Regions from separate parts of the Phyllobacterium sp. SL163 genome, predicted to be linked through region 3. Evidence: predicted binding sites of a transcription regulator. Region 3 holds the regulator's gene; each other region holds the start of a gene.
The links. Region 3 encodes LexA, which represses DNA repair genes until DNA is damaged. Its sites were predicted from a motif close to TGTTCNNNNTGTGTTCNG; they were not measured.
Positions count from the first base shown of each region.

Region 1 (6,314 bases), on a different contig from region 3:
GAAACGCTGTTCCGTAGCCCGCATGGGTCTCAAGTCCATAGGCCGGGTAGTGGCGGCCGGCCTGCGCCATCATCCGGTCGCGGCTGACCTTGGCGAGAATGGAGGCCGCGGCAATGGAGACCGAACGCTGGTCGCCCTTGATCATCGCCGTACCGGGGCAGGGAAGGCCGCGCGGCACATCCCGCCCGTCGATGAGCGCGTGGCCCGGCAGGATGGAAAGGCCGCAGGTGGCGCGGCGCATGGCCTCCAGCGCGGCTTTCAGAATATCTGTCGCATCGATTGCCGGCGCGGCGACACTGGCAATACCCGACGCCAGCGCTGTCTGCAAAATGATATCGAACAATTCCGCGCGCTTCCTGGCGGTCAGGCGTTTTGAATCGTCAAGACCATCGGGAATCCGCTCGGGATCAAGGATGACCGCCGCAGCGACAACAGGGCCTGCTAGTGGCCCGCGACCGGCTTCGTCGATCCCCACGACAAAAGGCACGCCATCGCGCATGAGCCGGCGCTCCGTCGCAAAATCGGGTTTGCCGGTATCGAGAGGAAGAAGCAGAGAATCAGAACGCAATCGGGCCATGTTGCGGCGAGACTCGCATTCGTTCTGATTCTCTGCAAGGCCCCGATGCGGATGGGGTAGGCATCGGGACTTCCGTCAGCGGGATGGGGGGCGCTCGACGGATTTTCAGAAACAGGTCGGAGACCCGTTTGATTGGTTAAAACAGCGACAACTGTTCGCTGCCTGCGGTTGGCACAAACAGGTCGGTGCGCAGACGGCGCTTGGCGAGATTGATGCCGAGGCGCTTGGCGGCGATTTCGAACCGGCGTCCGATCTGCCAGGCATAGGGACCGTCGCCGCGCATGCGCTTGCCCCATTCCGCATCGTAATCCTTGCCGCCGCGCATGGAGCGCACGAGGGAAAGAACATGGCGATACCGGTCCGGGTAGTTGCGCAGCAGCCATTCCTTGAAGATGGGACTGACCTCGAGCGGCAGGCGCAGGAGCACATAGCCGGCTTCGCGCGCACCCATGGCATACACGCTGTCAAGCACGCGCTCGATCTCGTGATCATTGAGACCCGGAATGATCGGGGCCACCAGGGTTCCCGTCGGAATGCCCGCGTCGGAGAGTGCACGCAGCGCTTGCAGCCGCCGCGTCGGGGTTGAGGCCCTCGGTTCCATCGTCCGGGCGAGCTTGCCGTCCAGCGTCGTGACAGAAAGGCAGACCTTGACAAGACCTTTCTCGGCCATGCGGGCGAGAATATCGATATCACGCATGATCAGCGCCGATTTGGTGACGATGCCGACTGGGTGCTGATGCTCTTCGAGCACCTGCAGAATCTCGCGCATGATGCGCCACTTCTTCTCGATCGGCTGATAGGGATCCGTATTGGTGCCGATAGCGATGGTCTTGGCGGTATAACCCGGTTTGGACAGTTCGCGGTCGAGCATCCTGGCGGCATCGGGCTTGGCAAACAGTTTCGATTCAAAATCGAGACCGGCTGACAGGCCCATATAGCTGTGGGTGGGCCGGGCGAAGCAATAGATGCAGCCATGCTCGCAACCGCGATAGGGATTGATCGAGCGATCGAATCCGACATCCGGCGAGTCATTGCGTGTGATGATGGTGCGCGGCTTCTCGATCTGCACTTCGGTCTTGAAGGCGGGCAAGTCCTCGATTGTCTCCCAGCCATCGTCAAAGACATGGCGCGTTTCCGGCTCGAAACGCCCGGATGGGTTCATGCCTGCGCCGCGTCCACGCCGGCGTCCATGGTCGATCCGCAACCCGGCTTCGTCGACCAGCACATTGGCATGTTCGGCCCGGCCTTGCCCGAAAGCGGCCTTGTCCGCCTGTACCATGATGTTCATTGACATTCTCCTTGAGACCGGAGCGAGACTGAGTCGCTCATACCGTCGCAACATGAATGTATTCCTAGCAAATTATGAGAACAAAGCAAGAACAATCTGCTGAAAAAGGATGATGGAAATTTCAATAATAATACTATAACTGAAATGAATGATTTCCGTCCTGATCGAAACCCGCAATGCCGATGAACCCTTGGCCAGAACGCTCGGCGGACTGGTGGGCGGAGCTGTCGAAGGTGTGTTGAGCGATGTCATCGTCATCGATCACGGCTCGACCGACCAGACCCACCGCGTGGCCGATGCGGCCGGGTGTATTTTCCTGCAGGACCAGACATTGATCGACGGTCTGCGCCGCGCGCGCAGCGACTGGATTTTGTTCATCGAACCCGGTGCGCGATTGATCGACGGCTGGATCGAGGCTGTCTCCCTTCATGTGGAACGCATGCAGGGCCCAGCCTGTTTCACCCGTTCCCACGCGCATCGGAAGCCGTTCTTCGCGCGGGTTTTCGCGCCCGGAAATCCTCTGGCCAATGGGCTGCTGATTTCAAAGCGTCAGGCGATGGCTTTGTCGGCTCCGGGCAAGAGTGCGGCGGACCTGGCGCGTGGTCTCGCCATGAAGCGTCTGCGGGCGGAGATTATTCCCGGCGCGGCGAAGTAACTGTCAGCCCCGTTTGAGATGTTCGTCCAGCCGGGGCATGATCTCGACGAAATTGCAGGGCATGTGGCGGTAGTCGAGCTGGAACTGGAGAATATTATCCCAGGCATCCTTGCAGGCGCCGGGTGAGCCCGGCAGCACGAAAACGAATGTTGCATTGACCACGCCGCCGGTTGCCCTGGACTGGATGGTCGACGTGCCGATCTTGTCGTACGAAATGCGGTGGAACACCTCGGAAAAGCCGTCCATGCGCTTTTCGAAGATCGGCTCCAGCGCTTCAGGCGTCACATCCCGGCCGGTAAAGCCCGTACCGCCTGTGGTGATGACCACGTCCACATCGGGGCTGTTCGACCAGGCAAGCACCTTGTCGCGTATCGCTTCGCGGTCATCGGTCACGATGGCGCGGTCCACCAGGCGGTGTCCTGCTGCCGTGATGCGGTCGGCCAGCGTCGTGCCGGATTTGTCGTCATCGAGCGTGCGCGTATCGGAAACAGTCAGCACGGCAATCCCGACGGGTACAAAGGGGCGTGTCTCGTCAATGCGGGCCAAGATCAGCTCCCTTCCATTGTGCTGCTGGTGGCGACGACAAACCACGCGGGCTGGCTTTGGCGCAACCGCATTGCGGCTGCATCAGCCGCCGCGTCATCGCTGTAGAGTGCAAAGCAGGTGCCGCCCGAGCCGGACATGCGCGCGAGCAACGGGTTGGTGTCCAGCAATGCCTGCATGCTGCCATTGATCGAGGGCGCAAGCTTTTGCGTGGCTGCGAAAAGATGGTTGTCCGTCTGCCGAAGATAGGTGCAAACTTCCGCAAGGCATGTCAGGGGAGGCAGCGCGGGCAAGGGAGGATTGTCGCGGCGGGTCAGCGCGGAAAAGACCTGCGGTGTCGACACCGTCACCCCATTGTTGACGAGGACCATGGGCAGGCGCGGAAAGGTTGCGATGCGCTCGATCTCTTCGCCGATGCCGCGTGCGATCAGCGCCTCGCCGTGCAGGCACATCGGCACGTCGGCACCCAGCGGCAGGCCGAGTGCGGCCAGGTCCGTCAGGCTGGCATCGATAGCCCAGAGGGCTGCCAGAGCGCGCAGGGCAGCAGCAGCATCGCTGGAGCCGCCGCCGATGCCGGAGGCGACAGGGAGATGTTTTTCCAGATGGATGGCGACGGGCGTTGCCTGCCTGCCATACCGCCGGCGCAGGGCGTCCCGCGCCCGCAGCACCAGGTTCGTATCGTCGGCGGGAAGCCCCATGCCGTAGGGACCGGACAGGGTGAAGGAATCCGCCGCCGCTTTCGTCACGCTCAACCGGTCGCCGAAACGGGCAAACACGACGAGACTGTCGAGCAGATGGTAGCCGTCGTCACGTCTGCCGGTTACATGCAACGCGAGATTGATCTTGGCCGGGGCGGTCAGGCTGATTGTATGGTCAGGACTGGCAAGCATGGACGCTCAGTCTTTGCGCAGGCGGTATTCACCGGTTTCGGGATCCTGGACCAGTGTTCCCTGTGCACGATTTTGTGCCTCTTTTTCGGCCTCGCGCACGCGCTGCGAGACGCGCTGTGCTTCCTTCTTGAACGAACGATAGCCGTAATAGGCGGCGGCGCCGACAAGAGCAAAAAAGATCAATTGTGGCATCGTCTGTAACCCTCAACTACCGATATCATTCCTGTCCGCATTCATAGCACGGAGTTCCGGCCTTGCCAAAAAATCCTGCGCCGGTTTACAGGCCGAAACGCGACCAGAGCGCCCGTTCCTCGGCTGCGTCCATCAGCCCATTGGCCAAACCGCTGCCAAGCCCTTCGATCTGCACGCTGGCGGATGGAATTCTGCGCCCGAACAGGCCGCGCGGCTGCGAGATCAGTTTTAGCTTGGTTTTGGGGCCATATTGCGACTGGAGATAGGAGCGCATGTCGCCAAGACCGTCGACCAGACCGAGTTCAACGCCGCGTGTTCCCGTCCAGAACTGGCCGGTGAAGAGATCGGCGCTGTCGCTCAGCTTGTCGCCGCGCCGTTCCTTGACCAGAGCGATGAAGGTGTCATGGATTTCCAGCTGCAACGCCTTCAGATGTTCGATATCAGCCTTGTTTTCCGGCTTGAAGGGGTCGAGCGTCGCCTTGTTCTTTCCTGCCGTATAGACGCGCCGTTCCACGCCGATCTTCTTGATCAGTTCCGTAAAGCCGAAACTTGCCGAGACAACGCCGATCGAGCCGACGATCGATGACGGATCGGCAATGATCTCGTCACCGGCAACGGCGATCATATAGCCGCCGGAGGCCGCGACGTCCTCGACGAAGACATAGACCTTCTTGTTCTTTTCGGCTGCCAGGTCACGGATGCGCCGGTAAATCAGCCGCGACTGTACCGGAGAACCGCCCGGCGAATTGACCGAAATCGCCACCGCTGGCGAATCCTTGTCGTCAAAGGCTTTTTCCAGAACCGATGCGACGGATGCAAGGGAAAGATTTTGCCGGAATTGACCACCGCCAGACATGATGGCGCCGTGCAGGCGAACCACCGGTATCTCCACGAAATCGGGGCGCCAGCGGCGCGGCAGCAATTTTCGGATCAATCGGGCCAATGCTTTCTCCTTTGATGCTTTCAGGTCATGCGCATGTAAGCGGTGCACATCAAATCACAATGGCACCGTGCGGAAAATGCTACAAAAGTGACGTCAGGCCATTGTTTATCGCCGTTGCACGCTCGGTAAAGCCGTTGCCGGTCTCATGATGCATGATCAGGGCAGGAGCAAGCGTAAGGCCGGCACGGCTGCCGCGAATTCCCCGGATGATGATACGGATGGCCGCGTCCTGTGGTCTTGGCTGCACCGGCACGATAATCAACCCGCCGAAGCGGCGCTGCAAGGCGTCGAGCAGTTCGGCTATCGAAGCCGGGCGGGCGATGATGGCCAGCGCGCCGCCGGGTTTGACGATGGCAGCGGCCGTGCGGATCCATTGCTCCATCATGCCGTCGGTCATGACATGGGCTTCCGCCTTCACCGGATCGGGCGTTGCGCGGTCGGTGGGCCGGTTGAAGGGCGGGTTCATGATCACGAAGTCAAAGCTATTGTCGGCAAGCCCTGCCGCAACCCGTGCCTTGCCGGTCAGGGTGACATCCGCCTGCACAAGTTCGGTACGGGCAGCGATGGCGGCATTTTCTGGCAGAGCGAGCGATCTGCGGGCAAAGTCGGCCATGAAATCGGAACGCTCGATCAAGACCGCCTTGGCCTTGCTGCAGCGCGCGAGCACGGCAAGGCCTGCCGCCCCGGCACCGGCGCCAAGGTCGGCGACACGACCGGAAAAATCATCGGGTACGGCGCTGGCAAGCACCATGGCGTCGACCCCCGACCGGTGCCCCTTCAGCGCGGGCTGGAGCAGGTGGAACCGGCCGCGATGGAATGCATCCAGCGTATGGGGCGTATCGGTCGATGGCATGGATCAGCCGCGCAGCTCGCGTTCGAGGCAGGCGTCTTTGAGCAACCGCCGGACTTCGTCCTCCCGGTTGGCATCGACCAGCACCCGGCGTGCGAGAATGCCGACGGAACCTTCAAGGACGCTCATGTTGGAATCGGCGATAAAGTGCCGGATGCCGGCATCCTTGAGCAGTGATTCGACAAAGGAGATGAGAACAGGATCGTTCGTACGCATGATTTCGATCATTGCCATTACCCATATGACTGGCCCGGAAGTGCCGTAAGTCCTGTAGCATATGTGTGGGCTTTATCACGAATTTGTAACCCCTGCCATTTTTGCGCGCCAATTCGCCGCTTGCGGGATATAGCCTGTCAAAATAAGGTGTCGCCGCATT
Region 1 covers NZ_JAFCVE010000009.1:234,454-240,767, reverse strand. The annotation lists gene ACP7B1_RS20690 (ribonuclease HII) at 1-577, opposite strand, end outside; gene ACP7B1_RS20685 (PA0069 family radical SAM protein) at 714-1,865, opposite strand; gene ACP7B1_RS20680 (glycosyl transferase family 2) at 2,014-2,520, shown strand; gene moaB (molybdenum cofactor biosynthesis protein B) at 2,524-3,066, opposite strand; gene ACP7B1_RS20670 (4-(cytidine 5'-diphospho)-2-C-methyl-D-erythritol kinase) at 3,069-3,953, opposite strand; gene ACP7B1_RS20665 (hypothetical protein) at 3,960-4,145, opposite strand; gene ACP7B1_RS20660 (S49 family peptidase) at 4,231-5,088, opposite strand; gene ACP7B1_RS20655 (methyltransferase) at 5,168-5,941, opposite strand; gene ACP7B1_RS20650 (DUF2007 domain-containing protein) at 5,945-6,166, opposite strand.
Region 1: ACP7B1_RS20680 (glycosyl transferase family 2) is a predicted target of LexA. The motif match lies at 1,942-1,959, and genes of this name have one in related genera.

Region 2 (6,314 bases), on a different contig from region 3:
CGGTCAAGCGCCGATATCGAGGTAAACCCCGGCATGCACGTGCCGGGGTTTTTCATTTTCAATCGTTAATTCCGTTTAACACATTTGGCCCGAAACTGGGGATTTCAGAGTCTTCGTTTAGGCTTTCGTTCAGTATTGATCACATTACCGCCATATTTCAAAGGGAACGGCGGCAATAGTTCCACGGATGCAAGCATCCTTGATCACGTTTTGAGTCATAATAAGACAAATTTTTTGAATGACTTGGCTGATCTTGCGGGATTTGCTCACCGATATTTCCCTTTCGGGCCACCTCGAGGACACATTTACCCAAAATAGAATGGATCACTCACTCACGTGATGATCTACTTGCCCATGATCATTCTTATGCGTGCGTCTTCAGTCTGGCAGTACCTGCCGCGGGCCGTTTTAAAGTGCGAATTTCAATATGGTCTCCATTGCAAGTATCCGTAAGGTACTTACTGCAACCATGCTTCTTCTGATGTTTGGTATCGTTTCGGCGAACGCCGGTTCTGCCTGTGGCGGTGCCTCCTGGTACGCGCTTCATTCCAAGACGGCTTCCGGCGAGCGCATGAACCCATCCGCTCTCACCGCCGCGCACCGCACCCTGCCTTTTGGTTCCAAGGTGAAGGTTACCAACCAGCGCAACGGCAAGTCGATCGTCGTGCGCATCAACGACCGCGGCCCGTTCATCAAGGGCCGTGTGCTCGATCTTTCCAAGGGCGCTGCAAACCGTCTGGGTTTCGTTGGCGCGGGCCATACCAATATCTGCATGGCCAAGCTCTGATAGACCTTCCCGCGCATCCCCGCCGGAAGGCAGGGATGCGGCCTCTTCGCGCTATCCTGCCCTCCACAATATCTTGATCGCGGTGCAGGATTGACCTTGACCATTGAACGTGACATCGCCATGTCAGCACTCCTAATCCTGTCGGGGGACGTTCCATGGCATTGAAAGTCGCGGTCCAGATGGACCATATCAATTCGATCCGCATCGCAGGTGATACGAGCTTTGCCCTGTGCCTCGAGGCGCAAGCCCGCGGCCACAAGCTCTATCACTATACGCCGGACCGGCTCAGCATGCGCGACGGCATCGTTCGCGCGCGGGTGGAAGAACTGCAGGTCCGCGATGTGGAAGGCGACCACTTCACCCTGGGTGAACCGGTTTCCCGCGACCTGTCCGAGATGGATGTGGTGCTGCTCCGGCAGGACCCGCCCTTTGACATGAACTATATCACAACAACGCATCTGCTCGAGCGCATCCATCCGAAAACGCTTGTCGTCAACGATCCGGCCTGGGTACGCAACAGCCCGGAAAAAATCTTCGTCACCGAATTCCCCGACCTCATGCCCGATACGCTGATCACCAAGGATCCGCAGGAGATCGTGGCCTTCCGCAAGGAGTTCGGCGACATCATCCTCAAGCCGCTCTACGGCAATGGCGGCGCCGGCGTGTTCCATCTTGCCGATGGCGACCGCAACCTGACATCGCTGCTGGAAATGTTCGGCCAGATGTTCCGCGAGCCGATCATTGCACAGCGCTATCTCAAGGACGTGCGGGCCGGTGACAAGCGCATCATCCTGATCGACGGCGAGCCGGTCGGTGCGATCAACCGCGTGCCATCGGAAAGCGATGCACGCTCCAACATGCATGTGGGCGGGCGGGCCGAGAAGACCGAACTGACGGAACGCGAGCGCGAGATCTGCACGCGCATCGGCCCTTCCCTGCGCGAGCGCGGCTTCATTCTCGTCGGCATCGATGTCATCGGCGACTACATGACCGAAATCAACGTGACGTCGCCCACGGGCATACGCGAAGTCAAGCGCTTCGGCGGTGCCGATATCGCCGCGCTGTTCTGGGACGCTGTCGAGGCCAAGCGGCGCTAACTGCGCCGTTCCCGTTCCATCGCCTCAAGGATATCGACAAAGGCGCGCACGCGCGCAGGCCTGTATTTGGCCGGCGGATAGACCGCGTGAATGCCGCCCGCCGGCAATGACCAGCCGGGCAGCAGGCGCACGAGCCGGCCGGCCGCAATATCCTGCACCACCTGGTAGTCCGGCATGACGGCGAGCCCGATACCGGCGAGGACGCAGACATAGCTTGCCTCGGTGCCGTTAGCGCTGACAACGGACTTGCCCGTCACAACCACCTTTTCATCGCCTTTGGCAAACAGCCAGCGCAACGGTTCCTTCAGCGCCCCGTTGGCGATCCATTTCGCCGCTTCGAGCGCGCAGGGATGCGCAACGCGACCGATCTGCCCGGCATAGGCGGGCGAACAGACGAGATGCTGCTCGAACGTGCCGATCCGCCGGGCCTGCGCGCTGGAATCCTCCAGCCAGCCGACGCGGATCGAGAGATCAAGCTCATTGTCGACCAGATCGAATTTGACATCGGTGAAGGTGAGATCGGCCTGCATCTGCGGATGGCACTGAAGATAAAGCGCCAGTGCCGGCGCCACGACCTTTGCGCCATAATCCAGCGGCGCTGTCAGCATCAGGGTCCCGACAGGTGTTCCGGTCTCGGACGACACCTCCTCGATCGCGTTTTCAGCCTCGCGCAGGACGACGATGCAACGTTCGTAGAAACGCCGCCCCGCCTCCGTCGTCCGCAGCCGCCGTGTCGTGCGGATCAGGAGCGCCGTGCCAAGTTCCTCCTCCAGTTTCGACACCTGATGGCTGACGACGGCCTTGGCGACACCCAGCCGGTCGGCGGCGGCGGTGAACGATCCCATATCCACCACGGTGACGAAATAGATGAACCTGTTGAAACTGACCGCGGGCATGACACGCCTTATTATACGAAATAATCATATAGTTTGTCATTTTGATCGGGATTTTTCAAGAAACTCGTCCATGTCACTATACGCCCCACAGTGAGAAACCGAGCGAGGACCGAGACGTGCGAACCCTTCTGACACGACGCGATACGATGAAATCCCTTCTGGCAGCCGGTGCCGTGGCGGCCCTGCAGCCGCTGGGCGCCATTGCGGCCAGGGCCGCTTCCGCGCTGACATGGACCTATTTCCAGGCGGATGAGAACGGTTTCCGCCGCACCCCGGTGCTCCTGACCGGCGAGAAGGAAGCGATCCTGCTCGATGGCGGGTTCACACTCTCCGATGGACGCGCGGTTGCCGATGCGATCAAGGCGACCGGCAAGACCCTGACAACGATTTACATCAGCTGCAGCGACCCCGATTACTATTTTGGCCTGCGTCCCATCGTCGATGCCTTCCCCAAGGCAAAAGTCCTTGCGGCGCACGCCACCGTGGACGCCATCAAGGGCAACGTGCAGGGCAAGCTCGACGTCTGGGGGCCGCAGCTCAAGGACAATGGACCGAAGGTGCTGGCGGATGTCGTCATTCCGGAAGCCTCAGACCTGTCCTCGCTCGACCTGGAGGGAAACAGGATCGAGATCGTCACCATCAAGGATATGAAGGATCGCCGCTATCTCTGGGTGCCCGGGCTTGAAGCGGTTTTCGGCGGTGTGCTGGTTTCGTCAGGCGTCCATGTCTGGGTTGCGGACGAGCCGGCCGTGGAAGACCGGAAGAAGTGGATTGCCGTGCTTGATGAAATGGCGGCGCGCAATCCCCGGATCGTCGTGCCGTCGCATCAGGTTGCCGGTGCCCCGCAGGGACTTGCGGCGGTAAAATTCACCCGGAACTATCTCGAGACGTTCAACACGGAAGCCGGGAAAGCCAAGACCAGCGGCGAACTGATCTCCGCCATGAAGGCGCATTACCCCGACCTGCTCGATGTCTCATCGCTTGAACTGGGCGCCAAGGTCGCCAAGGGCGAGATGAAATGGGGCTGATGGTCCCCGGCTGAACCGCATCGCGCCGAATTCCATCCCCGGTGCGGGCCGGTTGTTCTCCTAACGTTCTTGTCATGCCACGCAAATTGTGATGAGGTGCCGTTATTGGCATTGTTCATTTTTTAGATGCGGTATTTTAGGGAACGATTGATGGTCACCCGCGTACGCACCGTCGCATTTCAGGGCATTGAGGCCCAGCCTGTCGATGTGCAGGTGATGATCGCCCCCGGCAAAATGGGAATCCATATTGTGGGCCTGCCCGACAAGGCCGTGGCTGAAAGCCGCGAGCGCGTGCAGGCGGCGCTGCATGCCTCCGGCCTGTCCCTGCCGCCCAAGAAGGTCACCGTCAACCTCGCGCCGGCGGACCTGCCCAAGGAAGGCAGCCATTACGACCTGCCGATCGCCATGGGCCTGATGGCGGGGCTCGGCGCCATTCCCGCCGATGTGCTGGACGCCTACGTCGTTCTCGGCGAACTGTCGCTCGATGGCACGATCACCCATGTGGCCGGGGTTCTTCCTGCCGCGATCTCCGCCAACCGGCAGGAGCGCGGCCTGATCTGCCCCGCCCCCTGCGGACCCGAGGCTGCCTGGGCGGGCGCGCAGATCGATATTCTGGCGCCGCGCAGCCTGATCAGTCTCGCCAATCATTTTCGCGGCCATCAGGTGCTATCGCGCCCTGAACCGTGCCTGCAGACCAATGCAGCCGATCTGCCCGATCTGAGCGATATCAGAGGACAGGAAGGCGCCCGGCGCGCGCTGGAGATTGCCGCTGCGGGCGGCCATAACCTCCTCATGATCGGACCGCCCGGCGCGGGAAAGTCCATGCTCGCGCAGCGGCTTCCGTCCATCCTGCCGCCGCTGCTGCCGCACGAATTGCTCGAGGTGTCGATGATTGCTTCGGTCGCTGGTGAATTGCCGGGCGGCAGACTCACCGACCGGCGGCCGTTCCGGGCACCGCACCATTCCGCCTCCATGGCGGCGATGGTCGGCGGCGGCATGCGCGCCCGCCCCGGTGAAGTCTCCCTCGCCCATCGCGGCGTGCTGTTTCTGGATGAATTTCCCGAATTCGCGCCCCAGGTGCTCGATTCCCTGCGCCAGCCGCTGGAAAGCGGAGAATGCATGATCGCCCGCGCCAATCACCGTATTTCCTATCCGGCGCAAATCCAGCTCGTGGCCGCCATGAACCCCTGCCGCTGCGGCATGGCCGGAGAACCGGGACACCGCTGCGCCCGGGGGCCACGCTGCCGCCAGGATTACCAGGCCCGCATTTCGGGTCCGCTGCTTGACCGCATCGACCTTCGCATCGACGTTCCCGCCGTCAGTGCCGCCGATCTCATCCGCCGCCCCGTTTCCGAAAGCAGCGCATCGGTCGCACTGCGCGTTGCCCGCGCCCGGGACCTACAGAGGCGCCGCTACGAACAAATGGGATCGCCCGCCGTGACAGTGAACGCCCATTGCCCCGCGGCGTTGATCGAAGAGGTTTCCCGACCAGACAAGCCCGGCCAGGCACTGCTGCAGCAGGCTGCCGAACAGATGCGCTTTTCCGCACGCGGCTATCACCGGATTCTCAAGGTGGCGCGGACATTGGCCGACCTTGACGGGGCCGAAGCCGTTGGGCGCATTCACGTGGCTGAGGCTATTTCCTACCGGATGGCACAGGACGCAGCCAACGAGGCGGCGTGAAATGTACAAAAGCAAATGCCAGACCTTGGTGGTCCGGCATGTCTTGATTGCCTTTTGGTGGTGGTTTAGTGAACCGACCCGACCAGAATATTGCTTGGGGCTTCGATGCTGACCCAGCGGCCGGTGTTGTTGGTGGCCTGGCGCTTCAGGTAGGTATATTCGGTTTCCGACCAGTTCTTGACGCTGTCGGCAAGGTTGTCGAGGATGAAATCGCCAGTGTCGGTGCGCACCGTCAGAACCGCATGGCCTTCGCCATCGGGCTTGCGCACAACAGTGATCAGCAGATCAGCCGGGGAAACGCCCGCCTGCATCAGTTCACGGCGCTTTTCCAGGACATAGTCTTCGCAATCGCCGACATTGCCGACCTTGTCGGGATAGCCCCAATATTCCTCAACGCCGTAAATTTCCATGTCCGTCAATGGCTTGACCGTCTGGTTCACGTGGCTGTTGACGTTGACGATCAGCTCCCAGAAATCACGCGTCATCTTGGCCGGCGCAACATTGCGGCTGCGGATCGAGCACTCATCCGGCAGGCGCTTGCAGAATTCGTAATGGCCGATCGGCTGGGATGTCAGACCGCCGGTCTGCATGAAAGCTTCAGCTGCGGAGGCGGAATTTGCGATGAGTGCGCCAGCGAAAAGTGCCGCCGCGACCCCCATCGACCTCAAAATCTTTACCGCTCCGAACATGCTTTACTCCGAACCCAACCAGCCTTCGTTAACAAAACGTTAATGGCCGGGAGGGATATGAGTCAATCACAATGGCGCCACGATCCCGCCATTGTTAATATATGGTTAAAATTTGAACTTCCTAGATTTTGACG
Region 2 covers NZ_JAFCVE010000001.1:131,009-137,322, forward strand. The annotation lists gene ACP7B1_RS00625 (septal ring lytic transglycosylase RlpA family protein) at 470-787, shown strand; gene gshB (glutathione synthase) at 943-1,884, shown strand; gene ACP7B1_RS00635 (LysR substrate-binding domain-containing protein) at 1,881-2,780, opposite strand; gene ACP7B1_RS00640 (MBL fold metallo-hydrolase) at 2,927-3,808, shown strand; gene ACP7B1_RS00645 (YifB family Mg chelatase-like AAA ATPase) at 3,959-5,491, shown strand; gene ACP7B1_RS00650 (transglutaminase-like cysteine peptidase) at 5,557-6,180, opposite strand.
Region 2: ACP7B1_RS00645 (YifB family Mg chelatase-like AAA ATPase) is a predicted target of LexA. The motif match lies at 3,862-3,879, and genes of this name have one in related genera.

Region 3 (6,314 bases):
GGTCCGGTCATTGAGCCGCGACAGAATGTCCGCGCCGCCTTCGATTTCCGGCAGGATGTCGATCATAGCCTTGACCAGGTCGTCATCGGCGGAGAACCGCATGTAGTGACCGTTGATCGCTTCGAGCTTCTGGAAATCGAAACGCGATGCGCCGCGATTGATGTCGGAAATCTCGAACCACTCGATCATCTGCGCATCGGACATGATCTCGTCATCGCCATGGCTCCAGCCGAGGCGGACGAGATAGTTGCGCAGGGCGGCGGGCAGATAGCCCATGGCGCGATAGGCTTCCACGCCGAGCGCACCGTGACGCTTCGACAGCTTTGCTCCATCCGCACCGTGAATCAGCGGAATATGACCCATCACAGGGATATCCCAGCCCATCGCATCATAGATGATGGCCTGGCGCGCCGCATTGGTCAGGTGATCGTCGCCACGGATGATGTGGGTGACGCCCATGTCATGGTCATCGACGACAACCGCGTGCATGTAGGTCGGATTGCCGTCGGAGCGCAGGATAATGAAATCATCGAGATCCTTGTTGGGAAAGCGCACATCGCCCTGTACGAGGTCGCGCACCAGGGTTTCGCCGTCCTGCGGCGCCTTGATGCGGATAACCGGCTTGACGCCTGCAGGGGCTTCCTTCGGATCGCGATCGCGCCAGCGGCCGTCATAGCGCGGCGGGCGGCCCTCGGCGCGGGCTTTTTCGCGCATTTCCTCAAGCTCTGCCGGCGAAGCATAGCAGTAATAGGCCTTGCCCTTGGCGACCAGCTCTTCGGCGACTTCCCGGTGGCGGGGCGCGCGCTCGTATTGCGACACCGCATCGCCATCCCAATCGAGGCCCAGCCACTTCAGGCCATCGAGAATGGCCGTGACAGCCGCTTCCGAGGAGCGTTCTCGGTCCGTGTCTTCGATGCGCAGCAGCATCTTGCCGCCCGTATGCTTGGCATAAAGCCAGTTGAACAGGGCCGTGCGGGCGCCGCCAATATGGAGGTATCCGGTCGGGGAGGGTGCAAAACGGGTAACAACAGGTGACGACATAAGGACTCCAACAGACGTCTCGGCCATTAGCCTAACATCCAATCGATTTGATCTGGCGTTGATGTAGCATAGGAGCGCTGTCGTGCAAGGGCATTGGCAGAATTGGAGGCAAATGCAGGGGCCCGGCACCAGTACACAAACGAGTGAACGGCAGTTTTTTGATCGTCCGGCGGACGATGAGCCGGGTCTTGCGATCCAAATATCCCAAAATGTTGCTGTCACCCGGCGAGGCGTGAGTCTGTCCGCAGCGCTGCGCCGGCGCATGGGGTTGGGGCAGGATTTGCTCCCGGCCGTTTCCCGGGCATGCGGGCGGGATTATGATCGCGGCAGTCTTTTCCTGTTCGTGCCGGTTTTTGCCGGCAGCGGCGCCATCGTCTATTTCAGTCTGCCATCGGAACCGCGGCTGAGCGCCATCCTCTTCGGATTGACCGCGCTTGCCGGGTTCAAACTCCTGGCACGCGAGCGGCATCTGACGGGGATGGGTCTTTCCGCCGCCGTGCTGGTTGTCATGGGCATGCTCTGCGCCAAACTGGAAACGCTGCGGCTGGATACGCCAATGCTCGGCTCCGCCGTCACCACGCGGCTGACCGGCCGCATCGTCGCGATCAACCGCGCCGAGCGGGGCGGCTGGCGCGTGACGGTTGACGTGATAGCGACGGAGCGCCCGCTGCTGCGCTATGCCCCGGCAAGGCTGGTTGTATCGGCCCGAGCCTTGCCACCTGAAGCTGCCATAGGCAGCGGGCTGCGCGGTCTGGTGCATCTGCGCCCGCCATCCGGTCCCGTGCGATCAGGCAATTACGACTTTGCCTTCCACAATTACTACAGGGGCATCGGCGGCAGCGGCTTCTTTCTTGGCAGGCCCGAAGCAGCCTCTCTGCCGGAACCGGCTGATTTGACAACCAGAACGCTGTTTGCCGTCGCTGCGATGCGCCAGGCACTCACTGATCGTATCCTCAGTCATATACCTGGAGAAGCCGGTGCCATCGCCGCATCGCTGATCACCGGCCAGCGCGATGGCATCAGCGAGGCCACCAACAACGCCATGCGGCTGAGCGGCCTGTCGCATATCCTCTCCATTTCTGGATTGCACATGGCGCTCGTGGCCGGGATCGTCATCGGCTCGCTGCGTGCATGCATGGCCTTCTTTCCGGACTTTGCCGCGCGCTATCCCATCAAGAAATTTTCGGCATGCGCAGCGCTGCTGGCATCGGCATTCTATCTGCTGCTCTCGGGGATCGACGTGGCGGCCCAGCGCAGCTTTGTCATGCTGGCAGTCATGCTTGTCGCCATGACCGTGGACCGGGCTGCCTTGTCATTGCGCAATGTTGCCCTGGCCGCCTTGGTAACCATTGCCATCGCGCCGCACGAGGTGATGGGACCAAGCTTCCAGATGTCGTACTCGGCCACCGCCGCACTGATCGCATTCTACGGCTGGTGGTCGCCGCGCAGGGCCGGCCGGACCGCGCGGCGTGCCTCCGGCAACAACCTGTTGTTGCGGCTGCCCGGTAAGATCGGCGATCATATCAGTGATGTCGCGCTGACATCCCTGGTCGCCGGTTCGGCCAGTGCGATCTTTGCCGCCTATCATTTCAACAATACCGCACCGCTCGGGCTGATCGGCAACGCCTTTGCCTTGCCCGTGGTCTCGGTGCTGGTCATGCCCTTCGCCGTATTGGCGCTGTTGCTGATGCCGTTCGATCTGGATTTCCTGCCGTTCGCCGTCATGGAACGCGGCATCAAGCTGGTGGTGTTCATCGCCCATCACGTTGCCGCACTCTCGCCCTCGGGTAATCTCGGTCCGATGCCGCAGCCGAGCCTTATCCTGATGAGCGTGGCACTTGTGATCCTGCTTCTCACGACGTCGTGGTTGCGTCTGTGCAGCCTGCCGCTGTTTGCTGCGGCCATCCTGATCATGGCACGCACAGCGCCGCCGGATATCGTCCTGTCGGAGGATGGCCGGCTGGCCGGTGTGCGCAATGGCGCGGCATTGATGATCAATCGCCCGCAGGGCGGCGCCTTCACGTTAAACAACTGGCGGCAGGGTTTTGGGCTGGAACAGATCGTCAAACCGGCGCGGATCGGCAAAGAGGCAGCGGAGGGTGCCTTCGAATGCGCCGGAAAGCTCTGCCTGGCGCGCGAACCGGGCGGTCTCATCATCGCCTATACGGATGATCCCGCGCAAAGGAACCCCGCCTGCAGCGAGGGAAACATCGTCGTGCTGGGCTTTGCCGGTGTGAACACCGGTTGCCCCGTTCCCGGCCCGATGGTGATCACGCGCCGCGATCTCGCCCTGAACGGTGCTGCGGAAATCCGGTTCGGTTCCGGCGGGCAAGGGCAGGGTGACGTGACGGATCTATCGAAAGCCGTAGAAGCGATGGAGCAAAGGGGGCAGTCGGCCCGCCTGACCTGGGCGATCGGTCCGCCCGACCGACCCTGGAACACGTACCGCATCCATTCCAATGCGGCGCGCAACCGGCCGGAGCGTTCACGCAAGGCCCACGCGATCGAAGGCATCCCGGACAATGCCGAACGGGACGCGGCGGCCGATCAGTAACGGCGGATCAGGCCGACGAGCTTGCCCTGCACCCGCACGCGGTCCGGTCCGAAAATCCGCGTTTCATAGGCAGGGTTGGCGGCTTCCAGGGCAATCGAGGCACCCTTGCGGCGGAACCGCTTGAGCGTGGCTTCCTCATCATCGACCAGCGCAACGATGATTTCGCCTGGGCTTGCGGTGTCGCCGCGCTTGATGACGACGGTATCGCCATCAAAAATGCCCGCTTCGATCATCGAGTCGCCCTTGACCTCAAGCGCATAATGTTCACCGCTGCCGATCATATCAGGCGGAAGGCTCAGCATGTGGGTCTGGTTCTGGATCGCGGAAATCGGCACACCGGCGGCAATCCGGCCCATGACCGGAATGCTGACATTGGCAGGCATATCCATGTCGTTGGAGGCGCGCGGCTGCGGTTTGGGCGGCGCAACATTACGTCCGAGACTGCCCTCGATGACACTCGGCTCGAACTTTCTCTGGCTGTTGAGGCCGGGTGCGATGGAGTCCGGCAGGCGCAGGACTTCCAGCGCACGTGCCCTGTTCGCAAGCCGGCGAATGAAGCCGCGCTCTTCCAGCGCAGTGATCAGCCGGTGAATGCCGGATTTGGAGGCCAGATCCAGCGCATCCTTCATTTCGTCGAAGGATGGCGGAATGCCCGTCTCCTTCAGACGCTCATGAATGAAGAGAAGAAGTTCATGTTGTTTACGCGTGAGCATCGGCGATCCTTTAGCAGGGAATCGGAAAAACAAAACCAGAACAAACACTATCTGTTCCAGCATTGTTCTACAAGTGCTTAATATTCCGTTGCGGCAATGCTGGAAGCTTGGTTACGAAGCATGTGGGGGCAGAAATGCACCCGTTCAGGGTACTGTTCCGTCGGTTTCCAACTGGATATCACAATATCATGACAGCTTTCATCCGAATCGCCGAGCGCCAGGACCTTGACACCATCATCGACTGGGCAGCTGCCGAGGGCTGGAACCCCGGTTTGGACGATGCGGACGCATTCTGGGCCGCGGACCCCAAAGGCTATCACGTGCTTGAGGTCAATGATGAACTGACGGCAGCGGTCTCGCTGGTCCGCTATGCGAGAGACTACGGCTTTCTCGGCTTCTACATGGTGCGTCCGCAATCGCGCGGGCTGGGTTTCGGCTGGTCGCTCTGGCAGGATGTGCTGAGCGGATTTGCCGGACAGACCATCGGCCTTGATGGTGTCGTTGCCCAGCAGGAAAACTATCGGAAGTCGGGGTTTGTCTATGCCCATGCGAATTACCGCTATGGCGGCGCCCCCGGCTGCAGGGCACCCGTCAGCGACGATATCGTCGCCATCGATGCGCAATGGATCGGCGCCGTCGCCGCCTATGACCGTCAATTCAATCCCGAACCACGGGAATCGTTTATCCGTGCCTGGCTCGGCCCGTCCGGCTCGCGCCACGGCCTGGCCTGCATTGCCGACGGAAAAATCGCGGGGTATGGCGTCGTGCGCGCATGCCGCGAGGGTTGCAAAATCGGTCCCTTGTTTGCCGAAACCGAAGAGATCGCCGACCGGCTGTTTCAATCGCTCGCAGCAAAGGCCGGGGATGCACAGGTCTTTCTGGATATTCCCGGGACCAATGGGGCCGCGCGGCGCCTGTGCGACCGGTACGGTCTGGCGCCGGTGTTCGAAACCGCACGCATGTATCGCGGACCGGCGCCCGAATTGCCGCTCGACCGGATTTTTGGCATCACAACCTTCGAATTGGGCTAGGCACTCACCGGCGCGGGGCGACGGGCGGACCGCTCGATTGGCGCAGGATGAGTTCGACCGGCCATATCTCGTGGATGTTCTCGACCGGCTCGCCGTCAAGGACGCGCACCAGCAGTTCGGCGATACGCGACCCGGCGGAGCGGATCGACGACCGGGTGGTGGTCATGGCGGGGACCATGTTGCTGGCATTGAGATAGGGGAACACGTCGTCATGGGCGATCACCGAAACTTCCTTGCCGAGTTCGTAGCCTTTTGAACGGATGGCGCGGAAAATGCCGAGCGCCGTCATCATCGAGCCGGCGAGAATGGCGGTCGGATGCGGCGTATAGGACAAAAGCCGCTGCGCCTCATGAAAACCGGTTTCGTCGGAAAAACGCTCATGCACGATGAAGCGCGGATCGACGGCAATGCCGCGCTCCAGCAATGCTTCGCGATAACCCATTTCGCGGTGTTCGGAAAAGGTGTGGCCCTTCAGCCCGTCGATCATCGCGATATGCCGGTGGCCGAGATCGATCAGGTGCGATGCCGCCTGCCGGAAGGCGCCGGCATTGTCGATATCGAGCCAGGCATGCGGGGCGGCGATATTGGTTCGCCCGTGCAGCACAAAGGGAAATTTCGCTTCCGTCAGCATGGCAACCCGCTCGTCCATCAGGGTGGGGCCGGTGACGATGATGCCGTCCACGCGCTTGCTGGAAATCAGCCGCCGGTAGGCCGCAAGCTCGTCATTGTTGATGCTCGGGCTCATCAGCAGGTCCATTTCGTGCTGCGACAGCTGCTCGGCCAGACCGGAAAAGAACTCGCTGGTGTGCGGACCGAAACGTTCGCTGCGGTCGCGCGGCATCAGGATGCCGATGGCGCCGATGCGGCCGATGGCAAGGCGCCGGGCATTGGCATTGGCGCTGTAACCGAATTTGAGAGCCGCCTGGCTGACGCGTTCGCGCGTCGCCTTGTTGACTTCAGGATAGCCGTTCAGGG
Region 3 covers NZ_JAFCVE010000003.1:166,326-172,639, forward strand. The annotation lists gene gltX (glutamate--tRNA ligase) at 1-1,041, opposite strand, end outside; gene ACP7B1_RS07565 (ComEC/Rec2 family competence protein) at 1,274-3,595, shown strand; gene lexA (transcriptional repressor LexA) at 3,589-4,308, opposite strand; gene ACP7B1_RS07575 (GNAT family N-acetyltransferase) at 4,497-5,339, shown strand; gene ACP7B1_RS07580 (substrate-binding domain-containing protein) at 5,344-6,314, opposite strand, start outside.